DNA from 3 places in the Rummeliibacillus sp. TYF-LIM-RU47 genome. Region 2 is predicted to be linked to each of the others. Evidence: riboswitches for the same ligand, from Rfam matches in the RefSeq annotation. Region 2 holds a riboswitch; each other region holds the start of a gene.
What was found. Region 2 has a riboswitch for S-adenosylmethionine ahead of metK (methionine adenosyltransferase). Riboswitches for the same ligand answer to the same signal wherever they lie in the genome.
Positions count from the first base shown of each region.

Region 1: another riboswitch for S-adenosylmethionine. It lies ahead of metA (homoserine O-acetyltransferase MetA); the one in region 2 lies ahead of metK (methionine adenosyltransferase).
Region 3: another riboswitch for S-adenosylmethionine. It lies ahead of F0527_RS08540 (5-methyltetrahydropteroyltriglutamate--homocysteine S-methyltransferase); the one in region 2 lies ahead of metK (methionine adenosyltransferase).

Region 1 covers NZ_VVIR01000001.1:1,649,809-1,660,850, forward strand. The annotation lists gene F0527_RS08305 (hypothetical protein) at 1-373, opposite strand, end outside; gene F0527_RS08310 (M15 family metallopeptidase) at 514-1,107, opposite strand; gene F0527_RS08315 (NAD(P)H-dependent flavin oxidoreductase) at 1,433-2,419, opposite strand; gene cbpA (cyclic di-AMP binding protein CbpA) at 2,668-3,321, shown strand; tRNA gene F0527_RS08325 (tRNA-Lys) at 3,401-3,473, shown strand; gene F0527_RS08330 (NUDIX hydrolase) at 3,587-4,078, opposite strand; gene F0527_RS08335 (GTP-binding protein) at 4,275-6,224, opposite strand; gene metA (homoserine O-acetyltransferase MetA) at 6,303-7,211, opposite strand; SAM riboswitch class I at 7,288-7,392, opposite strand; gene F0527_RS08345 (methyl-accepting chemotaxis protein) at 7,449-9,410, opposite strand; gene F0527_RS08350 (aminotransferase class I/II-fold pyridoxal phosphate-dependent enzyme) at 9,880-11,042, shown strand, end outside.
Region 2 covers NZ_VVIR01000001.1:1,523,796-1,534,837, forward strand. The annotation lists gene parE (DNA topoisomerase IV subunit B) at 1-81, shown strand, start outside; gene parC (DNA topoisomerase IV subunit A) at 78-2,516, shown strand; gene F0527_RS07730 (hypothetical protein) at 3,285-3,533, shown strand; gene F0527_RS07735 (heavy metal translocating P-type ATPase) at 3,921-6,287, shown strand; SAM riboswitch class I at 6,462-6,582, shown strand; gene metK (methionine adenosyltransferase) at 6,675-7,862, shown strand; gene F0527_RS07745 (aminotransferase class I/II-fold pyridoxal phosphate-dependent enzyme) at 7,862-9,358, shown strand; gene speD (adenosylmethionine decarboxylase) at 9,359-9,799, shown strand; gene speE (polyamine aminopropyltransferase) at 9,799-10,653, shown strand; gene speB (agmatinase) at 10,658-11,042, shown strand, end outside.
Region 3 covers NZ_VVIR01000001.1:1,690,810-1,701,851, forward strand. The annotation lists gene F0527_RS08510 (YdhK family protein) at 1-522, opposite strand, end outside; gene F0527_RS08515 (sensor histidine kinase) at 586-1,632, opposite strand; gene F0527_RS08520 (response regulator transcription factor) at 1,622-2,290, opposite strand; gene F0527_RS08525 (reverse transcriptase-like protein) at 2,327-2,998, opposite strand; gene F0527_RS08530 (NAD(P)H-dependent flavin oxidoreductase) at 3,111-4,076, opposite strand; gene F0527_RS08535 (PH domain-containing protein) at 4,255-4,668, shown strand; gene F0527_RS08540 (5-methyltetrahydropteroyltriglutamate--homocysteine S-methyltransferase) at 4,721-5,824, opposite strand; SAM riboswitch class I at 5,947-6,047, opposite strand; gene F0527_RS08545 (nucleoside triphosphate pyrophosphohydrolase) at 6,151-6,477, opposite strand; gene F0527_RS08550 (hypothetical protein) at 6,725-6,940, shown strand; gene F0527_RS08555 (DUF4352 domain-containing protein) at 7,233-8,282, shown strand; gene F0527_RS08560 (superoxide dismutase family protein) at 8,625-9,200, opposite strand; gene F0527_RS08565 (flavodoxin family protein) at 9,352-9,915, shown strand; gene F0527_RS08570 (ABC transporter permease) at 9,964-10,656, opposite strand; gene F0527_RS08575 (osmoprotectant ABC transporter substrate-binding protein) at 10,662-11,042, opposite strand, start outside.

The DNA.
Region 1 (11,042 bases), 130 kb from region 2:
CAAGTTGGTTCCCATCTTCTTCAATCGCCGCTTCATACACTTCAGGAAATAGATATTCTTTCACATCAAAAGATTCCCCCGTATCCTTTCTTATGGCAGTGAAAAGGGTTTGGGAAGCCTCATCTATAAATAATGCTTGCAGATAATCATCTGATATCGTTTTATGTGTAAAAGGAAGATGTTGTAATAATTCCTCTACTTCCTGTTCTAATTCGGCAGTTCTTTCTTTTTCAGATTGATTTATCATATAAATTCCTAATCTAAATAATAACAATGAACCAATTAAACATAGAAATTTCGCTTCAAGTGTAGGAACAATGAAAGTGAAAACAAAAGCGGCAATACTGGTTAGAAATAGTAGTATAAATTTCATATGCTGACCCCTTTTTATTTTATTAAGCAAAGGTTGTCTATTGCTTACACATTATTCCTATGCACTGTTCCTATTCAATATGTCGAATGTATAAAAAATATGCTATTAATGTTCATTGCTCTCTTCCCGAGAAAGGTTGCTTACTTTTTTCCTTTTTCTACTGTTTTTACCCGGTACCCTTCTTTTAGCTGTTCAATACTTATACCAAATGTCATCTGAAAATGTGGATCATCTTTAAAGCTCGGCCAATCACCGCCCCATTCCAAGCCTAATTTTTTTCCAAGATCAGCTACTTCGTACCAATCTGCTTTGCCGTTTTGGTTACCGTCATATTGCGTATTCCATATAATATTGCCAGAATGATCAACCAACGCAAAATCAAATGCAAGTCCATAATTATGGTATGACTCCCCGGCTTTTGTATAAGTAACAATTCGCCCTGGTCTAGAGCGTCCTTGTTGATAGATTTGATCTTGCTTTGCAAATGATCGAATTCCTTCTGTGATAACTATATCGATTTTCTTTTTTGCTGCCTGATTAATTAATGTATTTTTCTTTTCTTCTACAATTGGGTTTAGTTCCGTTGGAAGGGGCGCATTCTTCCCTAAATAAGTGTATGATTTTTCTTCCTGCTGATGAATTGATGTGAAAAGCTTGGGATAAAAAATTAAAATAAGCAAACTAATAATAATCATAATGGGCAATAGAAGAAGTGCATAGTAGTATGCCTTCAATTTTATCGACTCTCCTTTGAATTTGAAATAGCTGTGTCCTTTTACTCTTATGTTATATGTAAATAGGAAGTTTAGTAAAAATTTCATTTACTTTTTCACGTCTATTCTTATCATTTTTTTAGGTTATATACGGTTTTGTTGGATTTTGCTCTTTAGTGCTTTGTTTTGTTTTTATTATATAGACTAGCGAGGTATATAAAATTAATAAAAATATAGTAAATTCGTTTTTTTAAACCTTAATTAATATTATGTAAACTAATAATTATTAAAAAGAACAAAAAAAGAAGCTTTTTATGTCTTTTTGACATAAAAGCTTCTCTCACTATTAAGCTTCGTTTCTCTTTACCAGTTGCTTTTTAACTATTTTTTTTATGCTTGTTTGATATTCATCTATTAATTGAGCAACTAGCTCTGAAACTGGCAAAATTTCTTTTATGCTTCCAACTCCCTGGCCCGCACTCCAAATATCCTTCCAGGCTTTTGCCTCATCAGCTTTGTGTACAATCTCTAGTTGTTGAGGCTTTTGTAAATCAGTTGGTTCTAACCCAGCATTGACAATACTCTGTACAATAAAGTTTGCATTTACCCCACTAATTTTATCCGTGTAAATGATATCACTGGCGCTTGCTTCAACAGTCATTTCTTTATATTTTCCGCTTGCCATCGATTCAGCAGTAGCAATTAGCCTTGTCCCCATATAGGCAAAATCAGCACCTATCACTTGAGCAGCAAGTATATCTTCACCACATGATATAGATCCCGCTAAAATAATAATGCCGTTAAAGAATTTTTTCACTTCATGCACGAAGGCCATAGGATGTAATGTACCTCCGTGACCACCTGCTCCAGCACATACTAATATAAGTCCGTCAACTCCTGCTTCCATTGCCTTTTTCGCATGTTCTATACTGATGACATCCGAAAAAACAAGTCCTCCATACTCATGTACGGTGGTTGCAATATCTGTTGGTTTTCCCAAAGATGTAATAACCAGCGGAGGCTGATATTTTTTTACCAGTTCCACATCTTCGTGATAACGTGTATTTGTATGATGTACAATCAAATTGACTCCCCACGGTGCAACAAGACTTCCTTTGTTTTCTGCATCCTCTAACTGTGAAGTGATTTCTTTCATCCACTTCTCTAGCTCTTCATTCGTTCTTGCATTTAATAAAGGAAAAGTGGTCGCTATACCCGATTTGCATCCTTCAACAACTAACTCAATTCCAGACACTAAAAACATAGGTGCAGCAATGACAGGCAATTCCATAGAATTTAGGCGTTCCTTTACACTATTATGATTATACGACATTTTACTTAATAGCCTCCTTTATCCAATTTTACTCTACTATAATATTACACAATTCTGAATTTTTGTACAGAAAACTATTTAATTATCATAATGAGGATTGTAAAACCAATTATAAGGGAATAGTTTAAAAAGCTCATGCATATGATAGCGAGTATGCTTTTAAAAGGGGTTAATTACTCTCTAGGCTTATTAGCCGTGATGCTTCTTTTACAAATAAAAATGTATAAACAGAATTTGGAGGTCATACAATGATTGTCAAACAAAAATATGTAAATAAGCATGATGTTATTTTTTGCAAGGAAAGTGATTCAATTTCATCTGTGTTAAAAAAGCTTTACTCCTCGGGTTATCGTTGTATTCCAATTTTAGATGATAAAGAAGAAAAGTTTGTTGGTAATGCCTTTAAGGTCGCGATTTTAGAGTATAAGTTAGAACATGGTAATGATGAAGATATTCCTATCCGTGATTTAGCGGCGGATCCTGATGGTACTATCGGAATGGAAAGCTCATTTTATGAAGTGTTTTTTACAATCAAGCGATTACCATATTTAACCGTACTAGATGAAAACGATAATTTTGCTGGTATTCTTACTCATTCTCGTGTCTTTGAACTATTAGAAGAAGCATGGGGGTATAAGACAGGAAGCTGTGCGTTAACGATTGCTTTGCCAGATCAAGAAGGTATCCTTGCAAAAACCTTATCAGTGATCCGCAAAAAATGGCCTGTCCATTGCGTGTTCTCTATTGATGATGATGATTGGTACTTAAGGAGAGTTATCGTGACACTCGCCAAAGGAGCAACAGATCAAACAGTCAAGGAAATTGAGGGGATATTGCATAAAGCTGGTGCCCGCCTTGTAGATGTTGAGGTATTTAAAAAAGATAAGATTGAGCATCACTAGTACAGTATCAATATAACCAAGTTTGCCTCTTGACTTTATAAGAATACGGCGTTACACTATATATGTCATTAAGGCAAACGGGCGTATGGCGCAATTGGCAGCGCACCTGACTCTTAATCAGGGGGTTGTGGGTTCGACTCCCACTACGCCCATAAAAATTTTCATGATATCTAAACTGTAGATAGACACTAGTTTTGTGTTTGTCTGCAGTCTTTTTTTATAAATGAATGAATTATTACTTATTACCTTCCTAATAGAATTTCTTCTATTGTATAGATGTAGCATGATCTAATATTTCTTGAAAAAGAATATTCCATTCGCTATGATACGCTGAAACCTCCTCAGGATTTATAAATATTCGTTGTGTAGATTCATACTTTCCTTCAAACGGAAGTAGACGTGTTATTTCCATTTTGTAAAATACCTGAAATCCTATTTGGGGATATGGGCTGTCATCTGTCCATGCAGGATTTTCACTATGGTCAACAATAATGTATCCTAACAAAGTACACTCCCCTTCAATATAAGCTTCTTCCCTCGCCTCCCGCTTAAAGCATTCCTCTGGTGTTTCACCAGCTTCAATATGTCCACCAGGAATATCCCATCCTCTATGTTTTAAATCAACCAACAAAAAATTATCATCGTAAAAACAAAAACCATGTACACTTGTTATTTCATTAATTAGGGGAAGTAAGTATTCTTTTTTCCAAGTTAATTTAACTCTAGATTCTCCCCATTTTACATAGGTAGTTGTCATATTTCACCTCCAAAAAACAACTTCAATTAACGTTTTTAAAATATACTGAATATTATAATTTATATATTATCATATACTATTATAAAAAGTATTATGTATTTCTATTTTGAGAAAAAACAAGGAAACCTTAGCTAAGGTTTCCTTTTCAATTATAACTTTGTGTTTTACTTTAATCTACGCTTGACGATTTCATCGATCATTTTTTCAAGCAATGCATGTTTTGCTCTGCTTCTTCCCAAGGAACAGCATACCCCTTGCCTCTCGCGCAAAAAATGCTGGATGATGAATATTCCGGATCAGCGTCTTTTCGATAATTAATTCTTTCAATGGTGTCTTCAGGATTATGACATTGATCAAACCCACAAAAATTCAATGTTATTGCACCTTTGCCATTTGTATATGCAGCAAATACAGTACTATACTCCATAAAGGTAGAGACAGGTACTCTTCCTTCCAAAATAGCTTGATTGCCATTCATAATCGGCGCTTCAAAAGTACCGCTTGCCTGCTGAACATCTGTCATCATTCGTCCGATATGAACTTGGTCCGCCTTCATTTTAAAGTAATAGTATGGTTCTAATAATTGGATACTCGCTTTTTCGAGTCCCTGCCGTATTGCACGAAAAGTGGCCTCACGAAAATCCCCACCCTCTGTATGTTTTTCATGTGCACGGCCCGTCAGTAATGTAAATTTGACATCTGTTAGAGGGAAGCCTGTTAAAAGTCCATTATGCGGCCTCTCAAAAATATGGTGTTCGATTAAACGCTGATGCCCGGTAGATAAATCATCATCATGACATCTATTTTCAAATAATATGCCTGCACCTCTTTCGGCTGCCTCCATCAGAAGATGTACTTCTGCATAATGTTTTAACGGCTCAAAATGGCCGTACCCAGTTACAGTATTACTGATGGTTTCCATGTATAAAACTTGGGGGCTTTCAAAATGGATATCGAGAGAAAAACGCTGTTTTGCTACTTCTTTCAGTACTTCAAGTTGAATAGCTCCCATGACATGAACACGGATTTCTTGAAATCTCTCTATCCATCTCACTTCTAAAGAAGGATCTTCTGCTTCTAATAATCTAAAGCATGCTAATACGTCCTTAATATGATCAGTCCCATCATTCACAACAGTAGATTGCAATGTTGGTATGAGTTCAAAAGGCATTTGCGCATTGCTCTTTGTTCCAACGACATCTCCAATATTTGCATTTAAAATGCCAGTCACTGCAAATATTTCTCCTGCTTGGACTTCTTTAACTACCTTATAATTATTCCCATTGTAAAGCCTAATTTCGGTTACTTTTTCAGGGGTTCCACCTAGTTCAAGTACATCTCGAACCGATAACTTTCCTGCTTGTGCTTTCATAAATGTAATTCTTTGCTTTTTATCATCATGGCGGATTTTAAACACATTCGCTGAAAATGGCAGTGCCTCATCATAGCTGGTTCTCGCTAAAAGCATAATTTGCTCAAAGAATTCGGTAATTCCTTCATCTTTTAAGGCAGAGCCAAAAGCACAGGGAAAAGCCTTTCCTTCTATCATCATCTTTTGAAAAGCTTTCTTTACATCCCCTTCAAGCAGAGATTGGTTGAAATATTTTTCAAGTATTTCTTCATCTCTCTCTGCTACCCATTCAATCAGTTGATCTGATACTCTACCATTTGTAAATTCGTTTGTTATTGGAACAAAGTTCTTTGACAAGTTTTGCCGCAACTCATGTAAAACTGCCTCACCATTTGCTGTATCTGCATCCATTTTATTAATAAAAATAAAGGTGGGGACGTCATGTTTTCTAAGTAAAGACCAAACTGTTTCTGTATGTCCCTGTACACCATCTAAAGCGCTAACAACAAGTATGGCATAATCCATTACAGCAATTGCTCTCTCCATTTCTGGAGAAAAATCGACGTGCCCTGGCGTATCGATAATGGTATATGTATCGTCTTCCATTTCAAGCCTTCCTTGTTCTGCAAAAATCGTAATGCCCCGTTCTCTTTCAATGGCATGATGGTCTAGAAAAGCATTTTGGTGGTCCACCCGCCCTCGTTCTTTTATGCTATTAAATTGATATAATAAATTTTCGGATAAGGTGGTTTTTCCAGCATCCACATGCGCTAAAATACCAATAGTCACAAACACATATAATCCTCTTTTCTTGTATCTTCTTTCGTCTATTATAACAAATAGAAAGATAAGCAATAGAGAATGAGAGTTAACCTATGCCCATTCATAAGGTGTTTCTTGATAAACATAGTAGTTAAGCCAGTTTGAGAACAAAAGATGTGTATGCGAACGCCAGGTATTTAACGGCTGATTATTAGGGTTATCGTCTGGATAGTAATTACTCGGTATAGCTATGTCATTACCCCTAGCCAAATCGCGTTTGAATTCTTCACTTAAAGTTTCAGCATCATATTCTAAATGACCTGTTACCATAATCATTTTTTCGTCGTTTGATATAGCAATAAACAAACCTGCTTCTTCTGATTTAGAGAGTACAGATAAATTAGGATGTTCCTCCACTGCGTGAACCGAAACAGAAGTATGGCGTGAATGTGGTGCTACAAACACATCATTAAACCCTCGTATTAGTTTTGCTGTTGACTCTTGAACAGTATGCTGAAAAACACCAAAACATTTTTGATCTAATGAGTATTTATCAATTCCATAATGATAATAAAGCGCTGCTTGCGCTCCCCAGCATATATGAAGTGTTGTCGTGACATTAGTTTTGGACCACTCAAGAATTTCTTTCATCTCTTCCCAGTAATCCACCTCTTCAAAGGCCAACGTCTCAACTGGAGCACCTGTAATAATTAATCCGTCAAAACGAAACTCTTTTACTTCATTAAATGTTTTATAGAATGTATCTAAATGAGATTTGCTAACATTTTTAGAGATATGCGTAGCGGTATGTAAAAATGTAACAGTAACCTGTAATGGTGTATTGCCTAAAAGTCGAAGAAGCTGCAGTTCGGTTTTTTCTTTCTCGGGCATTAGGTTTAAAATAGCAATGTTAAGCGGTCGGATATCCTGTTGATTTGATCTACTTTCATCCATGACAAAAATCTTTTCTTTTTTTAATAATTCCGTTGCCGGCAAATCTTTCGGAATATTAATTGGCATTAAATAACCCCCTTTTCTTTATAAAACAAAAACCCCTTTTCCTTACAAGAAGAAAAGGGGCATTGATATGCGTGCACTCTTATCTTCCAAGATTTAATCTTGCAGGATGTAGCACCTTTCTGCATACACAGAGGTTGCTGAAGCGTCATAGGGCCTTCCCCTCAGCTTCTCTTGATAAGAAATATAAAATTATATTGATCGTAACATAATTATTATAAAAATTCAAATAATTAAAAACTATAAATTAAACTTTTGGATTGATTCAGAAAGTTTGTTATTCAAGTGTGAAAGCTTCTCTGCCGAATTTAAAACTGCTTCAATTGCTGCCAATTGTTCGGAAGAAGAGGCACTTACTTCCTCACAAGCTGCAGCTGATTCTTCAGAAGTGGCTGTCATCTCTTGAATCATGTCTATTACTTCATCTTTATAGCTTGTGATCTTAAATGTGTCATTTGAAATATTATCAATAGCCTCTTCTAACTGTAAAACTAAAGAAGAGATATTGTTAAACAATTCACTAGTAGAATCTACCACAACCAACTGATCTTGAAATTTGTCTTTCGTAGAATGCATTTGTTCAGTGACTATTTTGGATTCTCTTTGCAGAGCCTGTACTGTTTCTCTTACTTCTTCTGTGGCTTTAGCTGTTTGCTCAGCTAATTTTCTTACTTCTTCTGCTACAACTGCAAACCCTTTCCCTTGATCACCAGCTCGAGCCGCTTCGATGCTTGCATTTAAAGCCAACAAATTCGTTTGATTTGAAATATTTCGTATGGTTTCCATTACTGTATCAATAGAGAGTATTTGTTTTTCCAAAGATGCAATTTTTTCCGCCATACTAATTAGATTACTTTCCCAGCTAGAAAAGGCAGCCTGAAATTGTTCCATTTGAGATTGACCTTCTTTGTTAACTCCTTGTGCTTGTTCAGCAATGTCTTGCATTGATATTGTCTTATTCTTTATTTGGTTAATTTGATTACTTAAAGCATTAGCATGTTCAAATGCAAGATCTGACTTTTCAGCTGAGTTACTCACTCCTTTAGCAATCTCTCCAATTGCAGCAGTCACTTCTTCGCTCGAAGCTGTTGTTTCTTCGACAAGCTTGTTAAGTTGCTGAGAGTGGTGGCCTACTTCTTGCGATGTTCCATTTACCACTTGAACAATGGATTTCATGCTGTTTATCATGGAGTTAAAATCATTCGATAGCTGTCCTACTTCATTAGAACCATTATAGGTTGCAGCAACATTTAAATCTCCGCCAGATGCCTTGTCCATTAACTTTCTTAAAACAGCAATAGGTCTAGTAATTGAAGAAATAATAAGAATTAAGACAATAAATAAAAGGGCTAATAATATAATAGAAAAAATAAGAAAGAAGTTTCTTATATCGTGTGCTGCCTGTTCTACTTTTTCCTTTTCATAAACAGCAGCGACCTTCCAATTCAAGTTAGGTAATGTGTTATACACCGTAATCATTTTTTTGCCTTGATTTGATGCTTCCACCACACCAACCTTCTCTTTGTTTACCATCATTTTTTTCACATAGCTGTATCGGCTTAAGCTTTTGCCTTCTTTTGAAGGGTGAACAATAGCTGTCCCATCCTCTGCAATTAATACTGGATAACCGTCAAAACCAAGTTTTCTTTTTGACAATTCTTTCGATAAATCTGAGAGTAGGATATCTGCACCTACAACACCAATTAACTTACCGTTCTTCTCTATTGCTTTAGCTGCAGTAATGGTATATGTTTTGGTGGCTTCATCTAAATAAGGCTTTGTCCAAAAAACATTTTTGGGGTCATTCACAGCATTTGTATACCATTCTCTCGTTGTAGGATCAAAATCATCTCCTAATTCTACAGAAGGCTGGATTTCAAGTTGCTTATCAGGTTTTGCGAAATAAACAGAGGTAGCTCCGCCATAATTATCTAAAAATTCTGAAAGTTTTAGGTTGATTTGTTTCGTATTTCCCTCAAGCTCTTGATTTGCTGAAAATTGAACAACACCTTTTTCATATCCTTGTAAAAAGTAATCAATAGATGCCGACATCTCTGTTACTATTGCTTTGCTTTGTGAAATAAGATTGTTGTTAGTTTTCTCATTAACAATATATGTACTAAATAGATTCAAAACCACTAGACTAATTAGTACCAATACCATAACTGCACTAATAATTTTCCACTTTATCGTTTTCCCCATCACACTAACTCCTTTCATACTTATTAATTAGAGCAAAGGCTTCTTTTTATAAAGTTTGAAATTAACCTCTATGCGTTAAAAGTAAATAGTTTTTAATAAAGCCGATTAATAAAAAGCTGCTCTATCATAAAAACTCTACCTTCACTAACAAAACTATAATGATAGTTATTTAGACACATAGACTAACTTCCCCATTAGTATATCAAAAATTATGCAAATATACCTCGCTATTTGTAAAAATTTTTCGAATAAATTAAATTTACTAAAAATAGTAAAACTCATTCATCTGTATCATACTAATTTCATCTGTATTATAGCAGCTTATCGTGATAAAATTATATGAAAAATAAACGGAGCTTAACTAATGAGATTTCTATTATTTCTCTCTAGTTTTAGCCTCGTTCTATAATCTTTATGGGTGTAAATATAGTAAGCTCATAGAGAGTTAATAAGATTAGGAGTGAATTCAATGAAAATCGAACGTTCATCAAAAATGGCTATGTTTAAAAGAGCCATATTCGGAGATTTAAAAGCTGCCGCAAATAAAAAGGCAGCGATGGGAACGTCTTTAATCGATTTAAGCATCGGCAGTCCTGACCTGCCACCTGACGAAAGAATTCGCCAAGAGCTATCAAAACAAGCAGCTAAATCAGATTCGTATGGCTATACATTAAGCGGCACAGCGAAGTTTACACAATCTGTTGCTGATTATTATAAACGCAGATCAAATGTGGAATTGAATCCTCAAACGGAGATCCTTCAAACAATGGGGTCGCAAGAGGGCTTAATCCATCTACCGATAGCATTTTGCAACCCAGGAGACTATGTACTCACAACAAATCCTGCATATGTAGCATATGATGCAGGAATACATTTGGCTGGAGCAACCCCTTATTATATGCCTCTTTTAGAAGAAAATCAGTTCCTACCGGATTTCTCCGCAGTACCAGAAGAAATCGCATCTAAGGCAAAATTGCTTATTTTAAACTTGCCAGGTAATCCTGTCCCAGCAAATCCTTCGGATGAATTTTTCTTGGAAGTGGTTGAATTTGCCAAAAAGCACAATATTATAGTTATTCATGATGCTGCTTATTCTGAGTTTTACTTTGAAGGAGATCGCCCGATAAGCTTTTTGGCTACGCAGGGCGCAAAAGAAGTAGGTATTGAAATTAACTCGCTATCAAAAAGCTTTAGCCTTGCAGGGGCGCGAATCGCATATATCGTAGGGAATGCTGAGATTATCTCTATTTTCCATGAGTTAAAATCAAATCTCGATTTTGGCACATTCCAACCAATACAAGACGCAGCATGTGTAGCATTAGATCATGCTGAAGAGATTACTGAAAGATTACGCCTTATCTTTAAAAAACGTCATCAAATCCTAGTTGAAGGACTAGAGGCGCTTGGCTGGAACGTTACGCCTTCAAATGGTGGGATGTTTATTTGGGCTAAATATCCTAATCAAGAGCTAAATGATATTGACTTTGTATTTGATACGATAGAGCAAACTGGAGTTGTTCTAGTACCTGGCTCTGTCTTTGGAGAAGCTGGTAAGAATTATGTTCGAATTGCACTTGTGCAAGATGAATCATTGCTTCAAGATGCAATTGGACGGCTTGCAACACTCAATAA
Region 2 (11,042 bases):
CATGTGGACTTTGGCCTTGAAGAAGACAGTACGATATTAGAAAGCGAATTTATACAACATGATGGAGGGGATCTTACATGACGCAGTCAGAGATATTTCAAGACTTGCCTTTAGAGGAAGTCATCGGTGATCGCTTCGGTCGTTATAGTAAATACATTATTCAAGACCGTGCTTTGCCAGATGCAAGAGACGGTCTTAAACCAGTACAGCGCCGTATTCTATATGCAATGTTTATGGAAGGCAATACACACGACAAGCCCTTTAGAAAATCGGCTAAAACAGTCGGAAATGTAATCGGTAACTATCATCCACATGGTGATAGTTCTGTTTACGAAGCTATGGTACGTATGAGCCAGGACTGGAAAGCCCGCCACATGTTAATCGAAATGCATGGCAATAACGGTTCTGTCGATGGTGATCCGCCTGCTGCTATGCGTTATACAGAAGCCCGTTTATCTTCTATTGCAGCTCTAATGCTGCGGGATATTCAAAAAGATACAGTGGATTTAGTGCCAAATTTTGATGATCAAGATTTAGAACCAACTGTACTGCCTTCACGTTTTCCTAATTTATTAGTCAATGGGTCAACAGGGATATCCGCGGGCTATGCGACCGACATCCCACCGCATAATCTAGCTGAAGTGTTAGATGCAGTATTAATGCGTTTGAAAAATCCTCAAGCTACTGTTCAAGAACTAATGCAGGTATTGCATGGACCTGACTTTCCAACAGGTGGCATTATTCAAGGGGTTGACGGGATTAAAAAAGCCTACGAAACAGGCAAAGGAAAGATCATTGTTAGAGCTAAAGCAGAAATTGAGAAGCTTAAGGGTGCTAAAGAGCAAATCGTTATCACTGAAATTCCTTATGATGTAAACAAGGCAAATCTTGTTAAAAAAATGGATGAAATGCGATTAGATAAACGCTTAGATGGCATTGCAGAAGTACGTGACGAGTCTGACCGTTCAGGCTTACGAATAGTAGTTGAATTAAAGAAAGAAATCAGCGGAGAACCGATTTTAAAATATTTATTGAAAAATACCGATCTACAGGTTACATATAACTTCAATATGATCGCTATATACAATCGTCGTCCAACTATGATGAGTTTACAGATGCTATTAGACGCATACATTGCTCACCAAAAAGAAATTATTGTAAGACGATCTCGGTATGATTTAGATAAAGCTAACAACCGTTTACATATTGTAGAAGGGTTGATGAAAGCACTATCAATTCTAGATGAAGTTATCGCAGCTATCCGTGCTTCAAAAGATAAAAAAGATGCTAAGAATAATTTGCAAGAGAAGTTTGGTTTTACTGAAATTCAAGCGGAAGCAATTGTTTCATTACAGCTTTACAGATTGACCAATACAGATATCACAGAACTTCGGCAAGAACAGAAAGAACTTGAAGAAAAGATTCTTGAACTTAAGAGTATATTAGAGAGCGAGAAGAAGCTTGTGAGCGTGCTACAAAAGGAATTAAAAGAAGTGAAAAAAACGTTCCAAGAACCAAGACGCTCAGAAATAGAAGAAAAAATTGAAGAAATTAAAGTAGACTTAGATGTTTTAGTGCCAAGTGAAGACGTAGTCGTGACAGTTACTAGTGATGGCTATGTAAAGAGGACAAGTATTCGTTCGTATAATGCTTCAAATGGTGAAGATTTTGCCATGAAAGAATCCGACCATTTACTGTACGAGGCACAATTAAATACGCAACAGCATGTATTGGCCTTTACAAATAAAGGTCATTATATATTCCTTCCAGTCCATGAGCTGCCAGATATTCGTTGGAAAGATTTAGGACAGCATATTTCAAGTATAATTCCTTTAGACTCTGAAGAAAAAATTATAAATGTTGAAGGCGTTGCAGATTTTAATACCGATCAATATGTTGTCAGCATTACGAAGAATGGACAAATTAAACGAACTGCTTTGGCAGATTTCCAGGTACAACGCTATAATAAGCCATTTAAAATGATGAATCTTAAGAAAGATGATCTTATAATAGCTTCTGGAATAGCAGATTCGGGTGCGGAAGTCTATTTAACATCTTATCTGAGCTATGCTATCAGATTTAAACTTGATGAAGTACCGGTGGCAGGCATAAGGACTGCTGGCGTAAAAGCGATGAATTTATTGGATGGGGATATGGTAAAAGCAGCAAATATCATTCCGCCAAACCATAAAGGTAAGGTAATGATTGTTACAGAACGCGGAGGCGTTAAAAAGATGGCCCTTGATGAAGTAGAGACAGGCAATCGTGCACTACGTGGTGTACTTACACTTCGAGAGCTCAAAAAGCAACCACACCGTATTTATACGGTTGTCTATGTAGAAAAAGGGGAAGGCATTCAAATAATTACTGAGAATGGCTTAAAAGAAGATTTGCGAGAAGAAAATTATAGCTTGTCGGAAAGATATTCAAATGTATCTTATGTAATTGATGTTAAAACAGACGGCTTCATATCTCATATTTTAAAACTATCAGCTAAAGAGGGAAATACTAAATAAATATGTAAGCATTAATCACTTATTATATGGATGAAATTAGCTGACATTTTTAAGTTGCCACTCTAGCCAATTTTTCTAGGATTACGCAATAATAGTAATGGGCTGGTCCAGTAGAAAACCTGAGCTTGCTATGCCACAGAAAGATAAAACCCTGTGAGAAACTGATTTTCAGTTTTCTCTCAGGGTTTTTGTTTTTTGGAATTAAATTTTAGAGAAATTACAAAAGAATATAGAATGATTAGTAATAATTTCAATCATAACATTTTCATCATCCTCCAGAAAGAAGGATGAATTTCCAATAGAACCAGTTGGAATAGTATAGCCATCTGTCTAATTCAATAAATGCAAGATCAATTATAAATATTTCGTAAGATGGTAATTGTAAAATAATGCGAAGGATTTTTCTTTTGTTTACTGTTGATATGAAACAGGTGCCTATAGTGATAATGGGATATGAAAGCTCGATTGATTCTTATTATAACTTCCAAGGCACATTTTAGAAAATAGGTATTATAAGCAAAATTGGTACGGGTATTTTTTTCTTTTTTACAAGTATTCGAAGTATTAGTGTTGCTTTATTGATTTATTCTTGAATTTAAACAAAAATACTTTTTTATCAAAAAACAGTCAATTTTTCAGCGTTCATACCATATTATAGAAAACTTAAATCGCAGTTACGTGGCCTGACAAGTTATAAGGTTCATTTTTTGCGAAATAATAATATGGCTATTCATTACTGAATAGTAGTTAGAGGAAGGGATTGATGTAATGCTAACGTTAACTATTAATAAGGAGAATAAGGATTATGTAGTAGAGTACCTTTCTAAGAAAGAAAAAGGGGTTTTATGGCTGTCTAAGGATTCCCTTTACGAATCTATTTACAAGCTAGGTCGCAACATTCATCTTAACGATGTGCATTTTCGTATAACGAAGGATTTGCGATTGCCTTTACTTTCTTTTCTGTCGATTGAATATCCTGGTGAACTTTATGAACACAAAATCACCATCATGGATTAAAAAATCAAAGCAAAATTCTAACTAGTATTCCCTGTCATTTCCTTATAATAGGCTGGGAAAATCCTTTCCTTTGGCAAAACCTACACTTTAGTGTAGGTTTTTTATTTTATCCGAAATCCTTTTTATTTGTATTTTAATTAAAATTCTGTTTATTCATTGACGTTTTTTATGTTAATGAATATAATGTAGTCAATACTATATATGAGCATTTGTTCATATATTGCTAGTGAAGTAATTAAGAGCTTAAGTTTGCATACATTTAACATATGAATATTTGATCATATATTATTGAGAGGTGATGGAAATGCAAATAAAAGTAAATAGCTTGGTTAAAAAGGGTAGGGATTGTATGAAAGAGCAGAAAAAAAAGAAAGGAGGGTGAATAAATTGGAAAACAAAAAAGTAAAGCATGAACTTCTGTTAGAAGGACTTGATTGTGCAAATTGCGCGATGAAAATTGAAAAAAGTGTAAATGGTATTCAATCCGTTACTTCGTGTAATGTTAATTTTGCCACGAAGACATTAACGATGGAGATGGATAAGGCAAAAGAAATAGATACCATTGCAGAAGCAAGGCGTAATATTCTCAGGCTAGAGCCACACATCAATATATTAGAAAAAGGACGGAAAGCGAGAAATACTCATAACCACACTCTGTACTTGGATGGACTAGATTGTGCAAATTGCGCAGCAAAGATAGAAAAAAGTGTAGGAGAATTAGAAGGAGTTACCAGTTCTTCTGTAGATTTTGTATCGAAAAAATTAATAATAGAAGTTTCCGAATCCGCCACTTCGGAACAATTGGTGATAAATGAAGCAGTGAAGCTAATTAACCGGATTGAACCACACGTGAAAGCCATTGAAGAATACGACAAAGATCCACATGAACACAATCATGAAACTGGAAATACAAAAAAAGTGTTGGTTCGACTGGGAATAGGTATAGTTATAGGCTCGCTTGGCATGTTTACTCCTGTTTTAGGTATATATGAGTTAGCTCTATTTCTTCTTGCTTATTTAATCGTAGGTGGGGATGTCATCTATAGGGCCTTTAGGAATATCTTGCGTGGGCAAGTATTTGATGAGCATTTTCTTATGGCTCTTGCAACTATTGGCGCGTTTGCAATCAAGCAATATCCTGAAGGTGTGGCTGTTATGCTGTTCTACCAAGTGGGCGAATTATTCCAAGGCATTGCTGTAAACCGTTCTCGGAAATCCATAGGCGATTTGATGGATATCAGACCGGACTATGCCAATATAAAAGTCGGAAATGAAATAAAAAAAGTTTCCCCTGATGAAGTAAAGATTGGGGATATCATTGTCATTAAACCAGGCGAAAAGGTTCCATTAGATGGAAAGGTCTTAGAAGGAAACTCCATGGTAGACACATCCGCGCTAACAGGTGAATCAGTTCCCAGAGAAGTGCAGTCTGGTTCTGATGTACTAAGTGGGTTTATCAATAAAAGTGGGTTATTGAGTGTAGAGGTAACTAAGGTATTTGGCGAGTCGACAGTTTCTAAAATACTAGATCTCGTACAAAATGCTAGCAGTCGAAAAGCACCAACCGAAAATTTTATTACGAAATTTGCTCGTTATTACACACCGGTTGTTGTTATTGTAGCTGCTGCATTAGCTTTCATACCACCGCTATTGTTAAATGGCGCAACTTTTTCGGATTGGATTTATCGGGCGCTGGTATTCTTAGTTATCTCTTGTCCTTGTGCGTTGGTGGTTTCTATTCCATTAGGATTCTTTGGGGGAATAGGAGCAGCATCTAAGATGGGTATCTTGGTCAAAGGAAGCAACTATTTAGAAGCTCTAAATAATGTGAAGTATGTTGTGTTCGACAAGACGGGTACCTTAACCAAAGGCGTATTTGAAGTCACGACCATTTGCCCATCTGGTAATATTTCGAAAGAAGACCTATTGGAATATGCTGCTTTTGCTGAAACTCATTCCAATCACCCGATCGCACAGTCAATACGAAATGCATATGGGAAAGAATTAAGCGTTGACAATATACAAGAGTACAATGAAATTTCAGGCCACGGTACTGCAGTAACAGTTGATGGGAAAGAAATTTTAGCTGGAAATGCAAAACTAATGAACAAAGAAAACATAGCATTCAAGGAACCTAGTGAGATTGGAACGATTGTTCATATTGCCCTAAATCGTAATTATGCTGGGTATATTGTTATAGCAGATGAACTAAAAGAAGATTCTGTTCAAGCAGTTCGTTCTTTAAAAGAACTAGGCATAAAAAAGACCATCATGCTGACTGGTGATGCAGCATCTGTAGCGAAATCTGTGGGCGAGAAACTTGGGCTTGATGAGGTGCATGCTGAATTATTGCCGCAACACAAAGTAGAAGAAATCGAAAAAATTGATGCCCAGAAAAATTCTAAAGAAAAGTTAATTTTTGTTGGGGATGGTATCAATGATACACCTGTATTAGCTCGTGCTGATGTCGGAATGGCAATGGGAGGATTAGGATCAGATGCAGCGATTGAAGCAGCAGATATCGTTATAATGACCGATGAACCTTCTAAGATACCAGCAGCTATAGGTATTGCAAAACGGACACGAGTGATTGTGTGGCAAAATATTCTCTTTGCATTAGGTGTGAAAGGTATATTCCTGCTATTAGGTGCCTTTGGCATTGCCACTATGTGGGAAGCAGTATTCTCTGACGTTGGGGTTACATTGCTAGCTGTGTTAAATGCCATGCGTGTCCTTCGAGTACCGAACCGCTAATTTTCTATCGTGAGAACCCCAAAACTCTAAGTGTTAAAAGAGTTTTGGGGTTTTATTTATCATTATTGAGGGCTTTTTTAGTAGATTTTTAATTCAACAAAATAAAAAAGTTTTAAAAATAGATTGACAGTCAAAAAGAATTCAATTACTATAAGCCTTAGCAAAATAAAGTTGCTCTTATTAAAAACCGTTGAGACGAGGGGTCTAAGATACGGTGGCAAACCAAACTGATATTTATCAGTTCATGGGGCTCAACCTGAGCACAAAATGTACAAAGTTTTGTGAACGATAAGAGGATAAGCAGTTGATATTAATCGAAGCTTTCCTTCTAATGGTTGGAGAGCTTTTTTGTATGCTAATATTTACATTTTTTAGTAGGAGAGGATTATATTGACTGAAAAAATTTTATTTACTTCGGAATCTGTGTCAGAAGGACATCCCGATAAAATCGCAGACCAAATCTCGGATGCTGTATTAGATGCAGCTTTAGCTCAAGATCCATTTTCAAGAGTTGCATGTGAAGTATTTACTACAACAAATATGGTTATTATCGGGGGAGAAATCACAACTTCTGCCATATTAGATATTGAAAGAATTGCTCGTGACACACTACTTGAGATTGGTTACAGTGATGCACAATTCGGTATTGACGGACATACTTGCAATATTCAAGTACTTGTTCATACACAATCACCAGATATTGCAATGGGTGTCGATTCTTCAAGTGATCTAAAGGAGATTGGAGCAGGAGATCAAGGGATAATGTTTGGCTATGCAACGGATGAAACAGAAACATATATGCCGCTTGCAATTGAAATCGCTCATACCTTGATGAAAAAAGCTTCTTTCTTAAGAAAAATTGGAGACTTTAAATGGGCACGCCCAGATATGAAATCTCAAGTGACGATCGACTATACAAATCCGACTAAACCAAGAATAGAAACAATATTACTCTCTATTCAGCATGATGAAGATGTAAATATGGCTGAATTCAAGAATTATATAAACGAACAGATTGTACAAGAAACAATTCGCACATTTGGAATGAATGAAGATGTAAATACATTAATCAATCCAACAGGGCGTTTCGTTATTGGAGGACCACATGGCGATGCAGGTCTTACCGGCCGTAAGATTATCGTGGATACTTATGGAGGAGCAGCAAAACACGGAGGCGGCGCATTTTCAGGGAAAGATTGTACAAAAGTAGACCGCTCAGCAGCTTATGCAGCTCGTTATGTTGCTAAAAATATTGTAGCTGCTAAATTTGCCAAACGTTGTGAAATCCAACTTTCTTATGCAATAGGGGTTAGTGAGCCAATAAGTATCGCAATTGATACCTTCGGAACAGAAACCGTAGACAAAGATCAACTACTGCAAGCTATTCGCAAGACATTCGATTTAACACCTGGAGGAATTATCAATATGCTTAATCTTCGGAATCCTCAGTTCAAACAGGTAGCAGCATATGGACACTTTGGGCGACATGATTTAAATTTGCCATGGGAACAGCTTGATAAAGTAAGTGCTTTAAGGGAAGCCGTTGCAGGCGATTTAGCAGGAGCAACTCGTTAATGGCACAAGTGCTGCAAGAAATCCTTAACGAAAAATATGATATTTGTTCCCAAGAACGGATGCCGTTGTTTGAAGCGCTTGTTAACTATGCAAAGAAAAATACCACCCCTTTTGATGTGCCGGGGCATAAAATGGGAGCTTTAAAAAGCCCATTAAACGATGTCTTTAGTGACTTTACGATGAAAATGGATGTCAATTCGATGAAAGAATTGGATTTATTAAGCCATCCGTCATCAGTCATTCAAGAGGCACAACAGTTAGCAGCAGAAGCTTTTAGGGCAAAAGCGGCGTATTTTTTAGTCAATGGAACATCGATTGGTATCTTAGCTATGATTCTATCGGCGTGTAAGCCAGGGGATCATATACTGGTTCCAAGAAACTGTCATAAATCAGTAATGAATGGCATAATTTTGAGCGGCGCCTGTCCAGTATTTTTAGAACCTGAAGTGGATCAACACTTTGGAATTTCCCATGGTGTCTCTGTAAGAACGATTGAAAAGGCATTAACATTACATCCAAACGCAAAAGCTCTGCTCGTTACGTATCCAACTTATTTTGGGACGATGAATGATTTGGAGAAAATTTGCACACTTGCACATAAGCAAAATATAGCAGTGATTGTGGATAGCGCCCATGGAACGCATTTATCATTTGTTGACTCTTTGCCCGACCCCATCCAAGCAGGAGCAGACTTGGTCACAATGAGTATGCATAAAACTGGTGGTTCGCTTACGCAAAGTTCTATCTTGCTTTTAAACAGCGATCGAATTTCGAGAGAACAAATTCAAAAATCATTGAATATGCTCCAATCGACAAGTGCTAGCTATCTTCTAATGAGTTCCTTGGATGTTGCTAGGCACGAATTAGCATTATATGGTGCTATTCGTTATCATTCTTTAAAAGAAATCATTGAACAAACAATCATTGAAATAGAAGAACATACTTCCTTTGAAGTATTAAAGAATAGCTATGTAAAACATAGATTTAGTCAATTGCATGATTATACAAAGCTTGTCATCAGAGTGAATGAAAGCGGATTATCAGGTTTTGAAGTGTACACGCTTCTAAAAGAAAAATATAATATTCAAATGGAATTAGCAGAAGGTTATGTTGTTATGGCTGTAATCACTCCAGCTGATACAAAAGAATCTTTAGAAAAGCTAGTGACTGCTTTAATTGATATTGAGCGCAAATACGGCAAAGGGAAAAGTATCCGATACCCGCACGTTACGCCTTTTAGTGCAAACACTTTACTTTTAACACCGAGAGAGGCTTACTATGCAGAACATGAAGAAATACCCATTCACGAAGCAATAGGAAGAATAAGTGCTGATTCTCTCATGATATACCCACCAGGAATACCTCTTGTTATACCTGGAGAATACGTTTCAAAAGAAGTTATCGAACAGTATCATTATTATATCCAGAATTTTGGTAATATTTTATCAGATTCACCTAGAAAAAATCATATTACGGTCGTAAAGGAGAAAAAGTAAATGGGTTTAGAATTAAATACTTTAGGAAGACATGTATTAATTGAGTTATACGGGTGTCCAAGTGAAATAATAGAGAATAACGCATTAATTGAACAATATATGTGTGAAGCAGCAGACTATTCTGGTGCAACGATAGTTGAATCTGTTTTTCATCATTTCAATCCGTATGGAGTTTCGGGAGCTGTGATTATATCTGAATCTCATTTAACCATCCATACATGGCCTGAGTATGGTTTTGCATCGGTAGATGTTTATACTTGCGGGGAGTCAGTTAGCCCATGGAAAGCCGGAGATTACTTAGCTGAAAAGCTTAAAGCAAAAAAAGTGGAATCCTTTGATTTTCCTCGAGGAACCGTTGAAAAAATTCGCCAATTTGCTAATCGTGAATTAGGCAAAATTCAAGTGAAACCAGAAGAATATGAATTAGAAGGTGCAAAATAATGAATTGGTATACAGAACAATGGAGCGAGGACTGTAAGTTTTCAATTTCCTATGATGAGCATTTGCATAGTGAGCAATCGCCCTTTCAAAAAATCGATTTCTATAAAGGTAAAGAGTTTGGTACATTTTTCACACTTGATGGACTAATGATGGTAAATGAAAAAGACCAATTCATCTACCACGATATGATTGTCCATCCTGCTTTTGCTACAAACCCAAATATCAAGAAGGTTTTGATCATTGGGGGAGGGGATGGCGGTACAGCGCGTGAAGTATTGCGTTATCCTACAGTCGAAAAAGTAGTTATGGTGGAAATAGATGAGCGGGTGTTTCGCTTGTGCCAAGAATATTTACCTGTCACTGCTGAAGGGGTAGAAGAAGATCCGCGCATGTCTCTAAAATTTGAAGACGGCCTAGCTTATGTAAAAGAAGCTGCTGATGCATCATTTGACTTGATTATTGTGGACTCAACAGATCCAATTTCTGTGGGAGAAGGTTTGTTTACAACTGCCTTTTATCAAGAATGCTACAGAGTTTTAAATACTGATGGAATCTTAATCAATCAACATGAATCACCTTATTTTGCGGAGTATGCGGACAATATGAAAAAAGCACGGCATAAACTATCAACCATTTTCCCAATTGCAGAAGTTTACCAATATCATATGCCAACATACCCTTCAGGCCATTGGCTATTCGGATTTGCATCAAAAACTAAACACCCGATTACTAATTTAGATGCACAAAAGTGGAATGCATTCGGGTTGAAAACGAAATATTATAATACAGATTTACACCTTGGGGCTTTTGCACTGCCTAGCTATGTAAGGGAGGCATTGAAGATTGCAAAGTAAAACAATGAATATATCAACATTTATTGGCTGTGACAACAACTATGAGGAGTCTGAACTAGCTCTATTTGGGATTCCATTTGATGGGACAACTAGTTTTCGTCCAGGTACCCGTTTTGCAATGCAAGCTATTCGCCCTGACTCATATGGGTTAGAAACGTATTCTCCTTACCTTGATCGAGACTTAGAAGATATTGCTGTGCATGATTCTGGCGATCTTGATTTACCACTTGGTAATACTGAAAAAACAATGAATGAAATTCTACTATTTACAAGAGGCCTTGTTGATGACGGGAAAAAGTTTGTAATGGTCGGTGGGGAGCACTTGGTAAGCTACCCAACCATCCAAGCTGCATTCGAAAAATACCCGGATTTACATGTTATTCATATTG
Region 3 (11,042 bases), 170 kb from region 2:
TCCAGTTGTCGGCGTATAGTCAACCATATATACAGTTGTATCTTTCGAAGATTCAATAGTTCCTTTTGCACCCTTCATACCTTTCATATGATCTGCTTCTATTGTAACTTCGTCACCCTTTATAAACTTTTTATTGTCCGCATCTTTGATTTCTTGCTGGATGACCCATTTATGATTTTTCACTTCTTTTCCACCATCTGTTGGCTTATAAGAAACAGCATACACTGTTGTATCATATGCTCCAACAATTGTTGCTTTCGCTCCCTCCATTCCAGGCATATGGTTGGTATGCATAATCGCTTTGGAGCCTATTATAAATGTTGGATTTTTAGCTTCTTGCAATCCAGTTGGTACTTCTCCAGAACTAGAGTGATCCATATTCATATGATCGGAATTCGTATTCTGTTGTTCAGTTGTCTTTGCTTGCTCTCCTTTCTTTTGGTCGCCTTGTTGATCATTGCATGCTACTAATGCAAATGCAGTTGTAAGGGATAAGAATCCCATGGTCCATTTTTTATTCAATTTAAATTCCTCCTCTATCTACTTCTATTAACATGTCAAAGATATCGTAAACATATGTAGAAATTATGAAGAAATAGGTAGAGAAATCATAAATGTAGTACCTTTATCTAGTAGACTTTTGACAAAAACTTGTCCACCATGTGCTTCGACTAGCTTTTTCGTGATCGTCATGCCAATTCCAGAACCTTTATAATTATTTTGCCCTCTATAATGTCGTTCAAATAATTTGCTGGATGTTTCTTCGTCCATACCGCTTCCGTTATCTGAGATAATTATTTGAAGTTCATCTTGTGATTTAATCAACAACTGAATAGCAAGAGTCCCTTTTACAGGAAGGTGGAAAAGGGCATTCTTGATGATATTATGCAGGATTTGATTTAAGCGTAATGAATCGACAGAAGCAAAAATACTTTGGTCCAGCGTCAAATTTACTTCTATTTTTTTTTCAAGCAGTTCACTTGCAAGAGATATGACAGCACTCTCTATAATGGGAGCAACCTGATGAAGTTGCTTGTTGATTTTAAAAGTTGGACTATTAATATCATTTAATGTATCCAGCTCACCTACCAGCAGGATAAGGCGATCAATTTCTTCAATACACCCTTCAAGCCTTTTAGGAGTTGCCTTCCATACGCCATCCTCAAAAGCGCTCAAATAACTCTTAACGGATGCTAAAGGATTACGAATTTCGTGGGCTAAATCTTGTGTCATTTCTTTTCGCCGAACCTCATAAACACTCAATGTTTTATCTAATGTTTTCAAGGACTGTCCTAATTGGCCAATCTGATCATCAATAGTATAGGTAATATTCAAATCTCTTTTCCCTTTGACTAACTGTAAAGCAAAATGATTCAGCTCTTGAATTGGCTTAGTCAAAGTCCGAGCTATGAAAAAACTGGATACCAAAATAATGATAAACAACAAACCGATTGACCAGACAGCTGTTTCAGCAAGCGCCATGTCAAAATGATGAATAACTTCTTCTGCATCTTTAAGTTTTAACATCATTAAATGTTCATGGCCTTTATATAACAGGATAGCAGTGATTATAAGAAGCATTGTTAATGAAAATGCAGCAATAATTAAGGCGATTCTTATATTAAATTTCATGCCCATCCGCCATTTCGTTCATCTTGTAACCAATACCAAAAACTGTTTGTATATAGTCATTGTTCAGCTTTTTACGGAGATTTTTTATATGCTGGTCAACAACACGCGGATTATTCTCTTGTACACCACCAACCATTTTGTACAGTAAATCATCCCGGCTATATACCTTTTTAGGATTTTCAGCAAGCAAGCATAAAATCGTTGCTTCATGCTGTGTTAGTTGTATCATTTCCTCCTGTCTCTTAACTGTATTCAATTCTTTAAGAATAGTTAGGTCTCCAAATCTAATCACATCTTGCTGTGTTTTTAAGGGAAGCAGTCTTTCAGCCCTAATCAGTATCTCTTTTGGATGAAATGGTTTTACCACATAGTCATCTGCACCACTGTTAAAGCCGTTCACCTTATCTTCAATTGATATTTTGGCTGTCAGCATGATGACGGGTATTTGATAGTTCAATTTGGCATACCGACAGATTTCTTCCCCATCTATATCCGGTAGCATTAAATCTAAAATAATCATATCAAGCGGTATACTGTCCATAATCTCAATAGCCTGTTCTCCTGTATTCGCTACATAGGTTTGATCTCCGTTCCTTTCAAAATAAGATGTTAAGACATCTGTTATTTTTTCTTCATCATCTATTATTAAAACTTTCAAGCTACTCACTCTTTTTCTTAATGTTTGTTTTTATGATTAATCGCTTTCTAATACATATTCTACTTGTGCGGCAATTTCAATGCCTTGCAATGCTTGTGAAGCAAGTCGATCTGCTTCTCCATTCATTTTGCGTGATATATGTTCATACTCTGCCTCAATGCCTAGTTTTTTTAACGCTGCATCTATACGATCTGTAAAACTTAGTAAATTCGGTTCGAGTACTGCCCATTCACCACTCATTTGATTGATTACGACTTGTGAATCTCCCAAAAAGCGTACATTCATATGATGTACATTTAAAAGTTCCAATTCGATAATGCTCAAATGTAGCGCTGCATACTCTGCCTCATTGTTTGATTTATGACCAACAGCCTGTACGTTTCTTCGCAGTCGTTTTTGTTTGCCATTTTGTTCAAAGTAGATAGCACAACCAAGTCCCGAAACCGCAGTTTTTAAATCATATCCGCCGTCAAAATACACTGTAATATTGTGTGGCTCCTCTTCAATTTCTTTCAAATAGCGTTTTAACTCTTTCATTGTCCATGTACTACCATGTGGGTCTATCAACAGTAAATTTTTAATACGTCCTGTTTTCTCAATATCTTCTGCCATTTTAAGTGCTTTACCAGCTTCCATTTGATCAGAGCGAAAGACTGTCTCCATACCACCACGTGGAATTTTGTAAGTCCATTCGATTGTAATTTTCATTGTAACCTCCATCATTTTATCTTTTTAAGCCTATTGTCACCAATATACAGATTAATTATGATATAGCAGCTCACCTAACACAAAAAGCCTCTAATAAAGAGGCTGCAATAGGCTACTCGCCTAAAATTCGTGCTAATCGTTTTTGCCCGCTCACTGCTGTTTCTATCACCTCGTCAAATAGTTGAGCGACAGACGGCACATGATCAATCAAACCAATTACTTGGCCAGCCCAGCCAAAACCACTTTCTTGCTCGCCATCATAAATATATTTGCAATTCGCTTCACCACTAATCATTTCTTTCAAATCTTCATAAGTTGCTCCGCTTTCTTCTTTTTGAAGTATTTTTTCTGTGAAAGGAGATTTAATGGTGCGAGCAGGAGCACCAAGTGACCGCTTGATTACGACAGTATCTGTTTCTTTTCCGTGAATAATCGCTTGCTTATACACTTCACTTGCATGGACGCATTCTTTAGTGGCGATAAAACGTGTACCCATTTCAATACCTTCAGCACCAAGCGAGAGGCCTGCAAGCAATCCTCTACCATCGCCAATACCGCCACTAGCAAGAACAGGAATAGATACGGATTCAACAACGCGCGGTACAAGAACTATTGTGCCAATATCTTCGCGTCCTAAATGGCCGCCACCTTCTTGACCAACTGCCATCAATATATCTGCTCCTAGTTCTTCCGCTTTCTGAGCTTGCCTTACTCCTGAAACCAAGACTAGAGTGCGAATATCTTCATTTTTAACGCGTTTTAACACTGGTGCTGGATTACCACCTGTAATAGAAATAGCAGGTACTTTCTCTTCAATTGCGGTTTCTAAAAGCTCTTCATATGCATTTTGATGTTTTGAAATAGCGAAGTTGACGCCAAAAGGACGATCTGTTAATGTACGCACTTTTCGGATTTCATCTCGAAGTTTTTCCTTAGATCCCAAAGTAGCGGCTGTAATCTGTCCGAGACCGCCAGCATTTGAAACCGCAGCGCATAAATCGGCGTAAGCCAAATAAGCAAGGCCACCTTGGACAATGGGATACTTAATACCAAGAATCTCGGTTACTCGTGTTTTCAATTTGGACACCCCCATGTATTGTATGTATCTTTCTATTAGTATAAGGGAATGCAAAGAATTTTCATATTATTGGAACTAAAATAGAATGAAATGCGGGTCTACATTTGATAAAGTAATATAAAGAATTAATTTCCATATATGAATGTTTTAAAAATAAATTAGCGAAAGGATTTATCAGATGTATTACCCATCTAAAAAAGATTTATGGCAATACCCTTTATATTGGGGTACAATCATTGCTTGTTTCGCACCTCTTGTTGCAGGAAGGGATTATGTAGTCCTTGTTTTTACTGTACCGTTAGCAATTTTGCTCATATGGGGTTGGTTTTGTACAGGATATAAAGTTAATCAAAGCTACCTGATTATTCGAAATGGCCCCTTCAAAAAGAAAGTTCCTATCAAAGAGATTAAAACAATTTCTAAAACCAAAAATCTGCTTGCTGCCCCTGCCCTTTCAATAGATCGATTGGAGATCATTTATGACGCAGACAATAAAATGGCACTTGCATCTCCAAAGGAGCAGCTGCAATTTTTAGCTACTCTAAAAAGTATTAACCCTAAAATTGAATTAGACTCCAAGCTAAATCAGTAAAGCCATCTATGAATCAAAATAAGGAACAGCTTTACTAGCTGTTCCCAATACCTTAGCCCCAAATCTCTTTTGATATATCAACAATAAACTTTAATTTTGCCCATTGTTCTTCTTCCGTTAGAATATTACCATGATGGGTTGAAGCGAACCCACACTGCGGGCTAATACATAGCTGCTCGAGTGGTACAAATTGTGTTGCCTCTTCTACACGAGCTTTGATGTTTTCCTTGTCTTCCAACTCGCCAAATTTTGAAGTAAATACTCCAAGCACTACTTGCGGCCCTCCCTTTGGAATATAGGTTAGTGGTGTGAAGTCGCCAGAACGATTGTCATCATATTCTAAGAAAAATCCGTCCACTTTTTCATTTGCGAACAAAGTTGGAGCAATTTTAGCATAACTTCCTTCAAATGCCCATTTTGAACGATAATTCCCCCGGCATAAGTGTGTCGTTACTATTAAATCTTCCGGTTTGCCTTCTAACACTCCATTTGCTACCCGAAGCGCAAGGTTAATCAATTCTTCACGTGAATATCCACTGTCGTTAAATGGAATATTCTCAGCATTCAGTCCCGCAATATAGACATCATCCAGTTGCAAATAACGACAACCTGCTTCATAGAAGGCTTGGATTGCATCCCGGTAAGTTTGGATTATATCGCTCGCATATTCCTCGATATCTGGATAAATGTCAAGGTTTCTAATGCCAGCATTGAATAATTGGTTTGGGCTCGGTATCGTTTGTTTTGGAATTGCCCGATCTCCTACAATTTCTTTGAACTCTAGAAAATCTTGAATATGCGGATGATTTGAGTTAAAAGAAATCTTTCCGTTATTACGAACATCATATTTTTCTGTTTCTTCTCCTTTAAATTGGAAGCCGTATTCTGGGACATATCCTTCAACACCATTTAAATGTTCAAGAAAATCTGTATGCCAAAATCTACGTCGAAACTCTCCATCAGTTACTGCTTGTAAACCGACATCAATCTGTTTGTCCACCGCTTTTTTGATCTCTTCCGTCTCAATCTGATGTAATTGTTCTGCGGATATGTTACCTTCTTGATAGTCCTTACGTGCTTGGTGAATGCTTTCTGGTCTTAATAAACTACCTACATGATCAGCTCTAAATGGTGCTTTTACTAACGTCTTTGTCATCAAAATCTCTCCCTTAGTTTCATTTAGTTAATTGACTCCAACTCTTCTATCCTCTAAATAGAAAAAACCCTCTTCTTAATGAATAAGAAGAGGGTTGGAATACCATACGAAAAAAAACGCTCCTCTTATCTGCTAGCTTTACGCTACTGGAATTGGCACAGTACTATAATAGTCCGCTGCCGAGGCTTCAAAGGGCCAGTCCCTCCACCTCTCTGGATAAGAAAATCAACATATTAAGTTTGTATAAGTATATAATAACGCAATAAATAGAATTGTCAATGTTTTTTAAAAATTTTTAATTTAGCATTTTAATCTATCTATATATTCTACTCATCTAGCACCTCAACCAAATAAATACCTTTTGAAAAACGTCCACTTTTTTCAGCTTTAGCTAAACGTGATTCTTCCAATTCTTTCAATGAAATATTATAAACTTCTAATGCTGTATGTATAAGTTCCAAAAGGTCTGCCAATTCTTCCTTCATCTCTTCCCTATTTTTTGCTTCGTTTACTTCATAGGCTTCCTCTATGAATTTTTGCTTCATTTTCTGTAGTAACTCTTGTTCACTTAATTGTTCAACTATACATTTTTCCCCTTTTCCTTCGATGATTTGCGGGATAAAATCTCGGACTAATTTATTGTAAATTGGCAATTTGTACTCACCTACCTCTGAGTATTTTAGTATAAATAGAGTTTTTAGTACTGTTTCTTTTTTCTCTATTTTACACTATTTTATAAGAAAAACTAGAATTTAGAATTAATACATTTTATCCTTTATAGGAAACCATCAGCTGATCACCACTATTACCGATTACACACAAAAATTGCCGAATTCTGTTTAAAAAATGGTTTAACTTTTTGAATTGAGGCTATATGTAAAGTAAGAAAGGATGATGAAAATGAAAAAAAATGACAAAGCCGAAAATTTAAAAGAAGGACCATTGGATACACCAGATGAAGTAAAGTCTGATAAAGAAAGTATCTATGACAAAGACCCTGAAATGCAAACGGTTGATCCCATCCCAATGGAGGAGTTAAATCAACAAGTTGAAGATGAAAAACACAACCATCATACAAAGGATACCTCTTCAAGTGAAGAGCGCTATCCTGGCTAGGCTAGTGCTTCTCTATTACTCACATACATCCGTGCAAGACATGTATAAGAGACTTTCATGAGAGTGAAGGTCTCTTTTCTCAAGGGGCGGAATACGAACAAATACATACGGCAACTAGAAGAATCCATACCCTTTCACTGCTTATTTATAAGCATTTCACAAAAATTTTGCAGTTGAATACCTTAGAATGATGATTCTATTGTGAAAGATTGGTTACCATTTGGTTCAGCAAATTAAAAAGAAAACGGAGGGGTTTCCTATTAACAGAAAGAATTGGTGGCTGCTAAGCCTATTGGCTATTCTTACCCTTGCCTTAGCGGCATGTGGAAGCAGCAAAAAAACAAACAAATCTGGAAGCGAAGCGAGTGATATTGCGTTTAAAGTTAATTCTGGAGAATATGTAACAATTACCAAGTATGATGAAACCGATGAAAAGACATATCTCAAATTAAATGTGACAGTCCAAAATAAATCTAAAAATGAAATCCCAGTAAATTCTTCAAACTTTAGTTTATATGGTAGTAAAGATGATGAAAAAATTGACTCTGTCTATGTAAATCCACCGGATGAAGAATCTTTTAAAGAACTATCAGGAAGTATCTCTCCTGAGAAAAAAGCGAGTGGTGACCTCTTTTACCCTGTCAATAAAGAAGAAAAGTATGAGCTTCATTATCAACCGCGCATTTATGATGACAAAGGTGAGAAACATAAAGAGTTAGTAGTATCAGTGGATCCGTCGAAGTATAAAAATGATTCAGAGAATGCCAAGAAAGCTGTAGCAGCTTATGTTGATCAAGTTTTCTTAAGCAATGACAATCCAGATTTTAAATCCTTACTCACAAATGATGTCTTAGCAGACAGCCAAAAGTTTGATGAAGAACTTGCCAATCAATTGAAGGAAGGCTTTGGTGAGTTTACACCATCCATGCGTTTGGAAAAAATGTTTATTGAAAAATACCGAAACGCTTTAAATAAAAAAATTGAGCCTACTTATAAAATCGCTTATGGTGATTCAAAACAAGCTAAAATAAATGTTAGCTTTAAAAATTTCGACACATCAGATCTTTATAAACAATCTCGAAAAGTAAGCGAACAATTTGCTAAGAAAAACCAAAATAAATATAGCTATAAAGAATATAAAAAAGCTCAAGAAGATGCTTTAAATTACACATTTAGCCGTATTGATCAAATTATGAACAATACGAGTTTGAAAGATGATAGTCGTGAATATGCACTCATTTTAAAAGAAGCAGATGGTAAATGGACAATTCAAAAGACAGACCAAGATATGAATAGCGAATACGATGATTTGCTTAAAGCATTCGTATTACAGACTTATTAAATAAAAAAAACCGCTTGAATGGTAATATTCAAGCGGTTTTTATTTTGGTTAAATAAATATTCTTCTTTACGCAGAAGACTATTACTGATTTTTTTATAATGTTATCACCCATATTTTCTAGAAAAAGTTCTAATCCTTAACGGATAACACTAGATATAAGTAACTACACATTTTCTTCGACATCAAGACGCAACCAACCGACAGCTTATCATGGTCTCCGTTGTTGAAACAACATACTTAATCGTCTTTACTTATTGAGAATAATGAGCGACAGCTTGAAGGTGGCTTTGTCGCTCTCTCGTCTGGTAGTCAAAATGATATGACCTTAGCTTTTTTAAGATGTTAATTATTTTTTTCAATTACTCCGCAAGCAATTCGTGCGCCTGAATTACCGCTCGGATCAGTTTTATAGTCATCTGCTTTTTCGTGAATAACAAACGCACTTCCATCCTTGTCAAACAATGTATTATGCGCTCCCTCTTTTAAGGTGAAGGCCTTGGTCGCAAAACCTACATCTACTGTTCCATCCTCTTCCACTTGTATATTTGGAAGATCGCCTAAATGATAACCTTTTGCGTTGTAGTATCCGTGAACTTTGTGAGTTGGATTAAAATGACTTCCTGCAGATTCGAATGTTGGTTTCTCACATATCCCTTTTTCATGAATATGGATCCCATGGTCTCCTGGTGGTAAACCCTGTAACTTCAAATCGATTTGTACGCCCTTTTCATTTTCTGTCAAATTCGCTTTCCCTAACTCTTTACCTTCTGTATTAATAAACTTAGCCGTTGCGTGAATGGTTGTATTTTTTTCTCCACTTACTGGTTTTAAGTTGTCTACTTTTTGTTTGTTTGTCGAACACCCGGTTAGAATGAGAAGCACGACTAACATAGGCCAAGTATTTTTTAATAATTTCATTTAAAACACTCCTTTCTCTCAGAGTGGCCAGCTAAGCCTTTTTTTATTCGATATGTTTGTGATTCTTTTTGTCCACTTTTTGAAATTTCTAACAATTTAAAACTTTATTAAGTTATAATAGAGAATAAGAACGATAGAAAGGAGAAATTGTATGAAAATCACTACCTTTATAGGAAGTTCTCGCGCTAATGGTAATACAGAAATTCTCACTGATATCGTAACAAAAAATGTAACTCACAGACGCATCTATTTAAAAGATATTATGATTAAACCTATCCATGATTTGAGACATGATATGAAAGGTTTTAGACCAGTTGCTGACGATTATGATCAAATCATTGAAGCCATCCTAGAAAGTGATGTATTGATTTTCTCTACACCTGTTTATTGGTATAGCATGACTGGATTAATGAAAAACATGATTGACCGCCTCAGCCAAGCCATCCGTGACGAGCGTTATCCAGATTTGAAGGAACACTTAAAGACTGTTAACGCAATTGTAGTAACAGTGGGTGGCGACATTCCACGCATTAAAGCATTGCCGCTAATCCAGCAATTTAAATACACATTTGATTTTCTCTCCATTAACTTTTCTACTTACATTATCGGTCAAGGCAGAAGACCAGGTGACGTTGTGAAAGACGAACAAGCAGTTGCAGAAGCTTTGTTGTTAAATGAAAAGCTAAAATTGGAATCAAAATCGAACGCACATTAATAAAGAGGGATTGGCATAAGCCAATCCCTCTTTTAAAAACCGAAGTTTTTATTCTTGTAAAGACTGTACCTTAAGTTGATCTCCCTTACGTCTTCTCATGGGGTCCATTCGCCTTTCCACAACACTTAGCAAAACATCAACTATTATTGCCATAAATGCGGTAGGAATAGCCCCTGCTAAAATGATGGCTGTTCCGTCGGTCGCATTTGTACCGCGAATGATAATATCGCCAAGACCACCTGCTCCAATAAATGCCCCTATAGCTGTAATCCCGATGGCAATTACTAAAGCAATACGAATTCCCGCAATAATTACCTTCAAGGATAGAGGTAATTCAATCATATAAAGCACTTGCAAACGCGTCATACCCATGCCTTTACCGGAATCAATTAAATTATTTTCTATTGTTGTGATGCCAGTATATGTGTTTTTAATAATCGGTAACAAAGAATATAGAAATACGGCAACAATAACCGTTGTTTTCCCCAGCCCCATACCAAGCATAAGAATAGCGAGCAAAGCTAGGGCTGGGATAGTCTGGATTATGTTTGCTAATGTAATCAAAGGACTTGCGAGCTTTTTATATTTTGCTATTAGTATCCCAATCGGAATACCAAACAACGCCGCTAGCAGTACACCGTAAACAGATATTAAAAAGTGGGTCGTAAACTGGGTTAACACATACATACCGTTTTCTTGGAAGTAGTACATAAATTGCTCAAATGTATTCAACTTTGTCATATCCTTCATTGCCCATCTCCCCCTTTCTCATCGAAATAATTATGCTCTTCTAAGAATTTTTCGGCGACAACTGCTGGCTCGATTAAATTATTATCAGCTTCATAATTTAACTTTTGCATTTGTTTAGTCGAAATCTTTCCTATTAATTTTTCAATGGATTTTCTTACTTTTGGTTTTTTTTCTAGTAGCTCATTTGTTGCAAAAGGACTGGCATCATATGGAGGGAAAAAGTGTAAATCGTCCTCCAAAATTACTAAATCATAACTTGCTATACGGCCATCTGTTGTGTAGCCCAGCACAACGTCCATTTTTCCGGCTGAAACGGCATCATAGACAAGGCCGATTTGCATAGGGAAAACATCTTTAAAATCAAAACCGTATTCTTT